2 regions of the Pectobacterium odoriferum genome follow, and region 2 is predicted to be linked to the other one. Evidence: predicted binding sites of a transcription regulator. Region 2 holds the regulator's gene; the other holds the start of a gene.
What was found. Region 2 encodes CRP, which controls carbon source genes, mostly activating them, when cyclic AMP is high. Its sites were predicted from a motif close to ATGTGANNNNNNTCACAT; they were not measured.
Positions count from the first base shown of each region.

Region 1: a site for CRP is predicted at 1,107-1,124, ahead of aaeR (HTH-type transcriptional activator AaeR). Genes of this name have one in related genera too.

Region 1 covers NZ_CP034938.1:330,734-332,937, reverse strand. Annotated here, with positions in the region: gene aaeA (p-hydroxybenzoic acid efflux pump subunit AaeA) at 1-596, opposite strand, end outside; gene aaeX (p-hydroxybenzoic acid efflux pump operon protein AaeX) at 604-807, opposite strand; gene aaeR (HTH-type transcriptional activator AaeR) at 1,142-2,077, shown strand.
Region 2 covers NZ_CP034938.1:4,424,946-4,427,149, forward strand. Annotated here, with positions in the region: gene EO763_RS20010 (phosphoribulokinase) at 1-224, shown strand, start outside; gene EO763_RS20015 (OsmC family protein) at 263-670, opposite strand; gene crp (cAMP-activated global transcriptional regulator CRP) at 1,044-1,676, shown strand; gene argD (bifunctional acetylornithine/succinyldiaminopimelate transaminase) at 1,835-2,204, opposite strand, start outside.

The sequences.
Region 1 (2,204 bases), 900 kb from region 2:
TTTTTCACCAGCGCCACCGCCGTATTACCGCGTTCGATAAACTCACCGCTTTGCACATGCAGGTTGGTGACCCAGCCATCGGCAGGGGCGCGTACCACGGTACGTTCCAGCTCCAGTTTCGCCAGCGATAATACCGCCTGCGCTTTAGCAAGCTGGTGCGTGGCGGTTTCCAATGCATTACTGGATTGATCGATATTTTCCTGCGACATCGCACTGATGCCCAGCCGCGCCCGACGACCGGATTCCCGGCGTTTTTCCGTCACTAGCGCCTGATAGTAGGCAACATCCGCTTCCGCCTGCGCCACGGCCTTGTGGTAGCGCGGCTGGTCGATGACAAACAGCACATCACCTTTGTTTACCAACTGATTGTCCGTGACGCGAACATCGGTCAATAACCCGCTGACATCTGGTGCGATCGCCACCACATCTGCCGTAAATTTGGCATCACGCGTCCAGGGAGATTCGGTATAGAACGCCCAGACACGGAAGATTGCTACAATCGCACACAGCACAATCACCAGCGTGATGACCACACGGCTCAGTTTTTTGATCAGCACGGCCTGCTGTCTAAACAAGGGTAAAAAGAAAGCTTTCACAGACACCTCACAGACCGTAACGGAACAGTAAATAAAACAGACAGCAGAACAGCGCGCTGTTAAACAGCGCAGGGTGCCAGACGAAGTCATAGATACCCGTCGGTTGCAGCAGGCGGTTCACGACAAAGAACAGGGTCAACGACACCAGCAAGACAAAAAATACGGGGGGAAATGACAGCCCGAACAGCACCATAACCGGGAGTGAACTCATCCTCTTTTCCTTTTTCTAATCGATAACGGTAGCGAGCAGGTGTGCTACCGGGTGGTAAATTATGTCGTCTGGCGCGGCCTTTCAGCACCGACAACAAAGCCTCATCCCGCAGGCGAGCAGCCAACGGATGGGATAACGTTAAACTGATGAATAGCGATGTCAGCGGGGGCTGACTAACGATGGGAAATCAGCGTATTACTCTAATTGGGTAAATAAACACAATCATTGAATGGCTCTGTTCTGCCCAGAACCACCGGATAGGCTATATTATGGATGCTTATTATCACCTTATCTACATAGTGTGATCTAAATCACTTTTAAGCCAGAGTGAATAATGGAAAGACTAAAGAGTATGTCGGTATTTGCCCGCGTGGTGGAATTTGGTTCTTTTACCGCTGCCGCCCGCCAGTTGCAGATGAGCGTATCCGCCGTCAGCCAGACCGTCACCAAACTTGAAGATGAGCTACAGATTAAGCTGCTTAATCGCAGTACGCGCAGCATTGGTTTGACGGAGGCGGGGAAAATTTACTACCACGGCTGTCGCCGCATGCTGCATGAAGCGCATGAGGTCCATGAGCAGCTTTATGCCTTCAACAACACGCCGATCGGCACGCTGCGCATCGGTAGTTCTTCCACGATGGCACAGAATGTGTTGTCCACCATGACTGCCGCGATGCTGAAGGAATATCCCGGTCTATCCGTCAATCTGGTCACCGGCATTCCCGCTCCCGACCTGATTGCCGACGGGCTGGATATCGTTATCCGCGTCGGTGCGCTACAGGATTCCAGCCTATTCTCAAAACGCTTAGGATCGATGCCGATGGTGGTCTGTGCCGCGAAAAGCTATCTGGCACAGCACGGTACGCCGGATAAGCCAGCAGATATGGTGAATTTTTCCTGGCTGGAATACAGCGTGCGGCCCGACAGCGAATTTGAGATCATCGCCCCGGAAGGCATTTCGACTCGCGTCACACCACAAGGGCGCTTTGTCACTAACGACCCGCAAACGCTGGTGCGCTGGCTCAAGGCCGGTGCGGGCATCGCGTACGTGCCGCTCATGTGGATCGTGGACGAAATCAATCGCGGCGAAATTGAGATCCTGTTCAATCGCTACCACTCCGACCCGCGTCCGGTCTACGCGCTCTACACCCGCAAAGACAACCTGCCGCTAAAAGTACAGGTCTGCATTAATTACATGACGGAATACTTCAAAAACGTCGCCCTGACATATCAGGGCTATCGGCAGAATCATAGCGAGGAAAAAAAGTAGGTTTTGCAAAGAGGAAAATGCGAGGCGTTTCCCTCTTTCATACAAAACACATCCCGATCCCATCATCCTTGCGTTATATCTCTTCCCTTCGTTCAGGAAAGTAAAATCACATGGATAACGTACGAAT
Region 2 (2,204 bases):
CGTTCGCCGCCAAGTCGATTCCCTCACTGGACGAAAGCTTCGTCGTGATTCACTTTCAGGGATTGGATAATATTGATTATCCCTATCTGCTCGCCATGTTGCAGGGGTCGTTTATCTCCCATATCAACACGCTAGTCGTTCCCGGCGGGAAGATGGGCTTGGCGATGGAATTGATTATGGCGCCACTGGTGCAGCGGTTAATCGAAGGGAAAACGATCGAATAAGCGAAACCGGGCACGGTAGTGTCGTGCCCAGAGAGAGATTAAGCCAGCACCCTAACTTCGTGGCTATGCGTCACCTCAACGGCTTTGCCCAGCATCAGTGCCACAGAACAGTACTTTTCCGCCGACAGGGCGACAGCTCGCTCGACAGCTTTGTCAGTCAATCCTTTTCCCGTCACGATAAAATGCAGATTGATGTGGGTAAATAAACGCGGCGCGTCAGACCGACGCTCTGACGTTAATTTCACCTCACAATCCGCCACATCGTTGCGACCTTTTTGCAGAATCGACACCACGTCAATCGCGCTGCATCCTCCTACGGACATCAATACCATTTCCATCGGACTGGGCGCTTTATCGCCAGAATTGCCGTCCATCAATATCTGATGCCCTGATGCGGATTCGCCCAAAAACGTTAAGCCTTCAACCCATTTTACCCGAGCCTGCATGATGCCTCTCCACTAAAATTTTTTTGAAAATTTATATCGTTACTGTACAAAAATCAGCGTTAATCAGAGCTTTGTCATGCTGAAGCGAGACAACACAAGACACATCCTTAAAGCTGTGTTAAAACGAAAATAGAATAGACCTTTTCTGGACAAACCCAGAAACGAAGAAGATGATTACGTGGCCAGATATACCCAGCCACGTTTACGATGCGGCAAGGCAGCAACCGGAAAATCAAGGGTACAGTGGTTCCAGTATATTCCCTGACGTCATTCTGCCTAGACTGAATTTTATTTTTTAGCAGTTAAACACGCCGTACAGGGAACTCTGACCCCTGTAATTTGCGCAGTGAATTACAACAGAGGATGATAGCGAATGGTTCTCGGCAAACCGCAAACAGACCCAACTCTCGAATGGTTCCTTTCCCATTGTCATATTCACAAGTATCCATCGAAGAGCACACTGATTCACCAAGGTGAAAAAGCAGAAACACTTTACTACATCGTGAAAGGCTCTGTCGCAGTGCTAATCAAAGATGAAGAAGGCAAGGAAATGATCCTCTCCTACCTCAATCAGGGCGATTTTATCGGCGAGCTCGGCCTGTTTGAAGAAGGTCAGGAACGCAGTGCCTGGGTTCGGGCAAAAACCGCCTGTGAAGTGGCTGAAATTTCCTATAAAAAATTCCGCCAGCTCATCCAGGTTAACCCAGATATTCTCATGCGTCTGTCTGCGCAAATGGCAAGCAGACTTCAGGTTACCTCTGAGAAAGTCGGCAACCTCGCCTTCCTTGATGTAACCGGCCGTATTGCCCAAACCCTACTCAACCTGGCCAAACAACCTGATGCCATGACGCATCCAGATGGCATGCAAATTAAAATTACCCGTCAGGAAATTGGGCAAATCGTTGGCTGCTCGCGTGAAACCGTGGGCCGCATTCTGAAAATGTTAGAAGACCAGAACCTGATCTCTGCACACGGTAAAACGATTGTCGTTTACGGCACTCGCTAAACCCCTGTCGCGGTACCCTACCAATAAAAAAGCGTGAAGCCTCGGCCTCACGCTTTTTTTATGCCGTGCCATCCCTGCCGCCACCCTTACGGGCCGTCGCAAGCGACGTTGAAAAACGTTCTCTACGTTTTTTTATCACTGCGCTTTTGGGAGCGTAATCAGTTTGCTGTGTTAACGACCTGCGCGACGGCTTTGGCGAACTTCGCCATCCCCTGCGCAATATCGTCTTCATCAATGATCAAAGACGGTACAAAGCGGATCACGTTAGGCCCAGCCATCAGTACCATAAGCCCCTGGGCCGTTGCGGCAGCCAGGAACTCGCCCGCGCGACCGTGCCATTGCGGTTTCAGTTCTGCACCCAGCAGCAGCCCCATACCGCGAACCTGTTCGAATACACCGTACTGCTGATTGATTTTCTCAAGCTCACTGACAAAGCGATCGTGACGATCCGCCACGCCTGACAACACGTCCGGCGTGTTAATGATATCCAGCGCGGCTTCCGCCACCGCACAGGCCAACGGGTTGCCG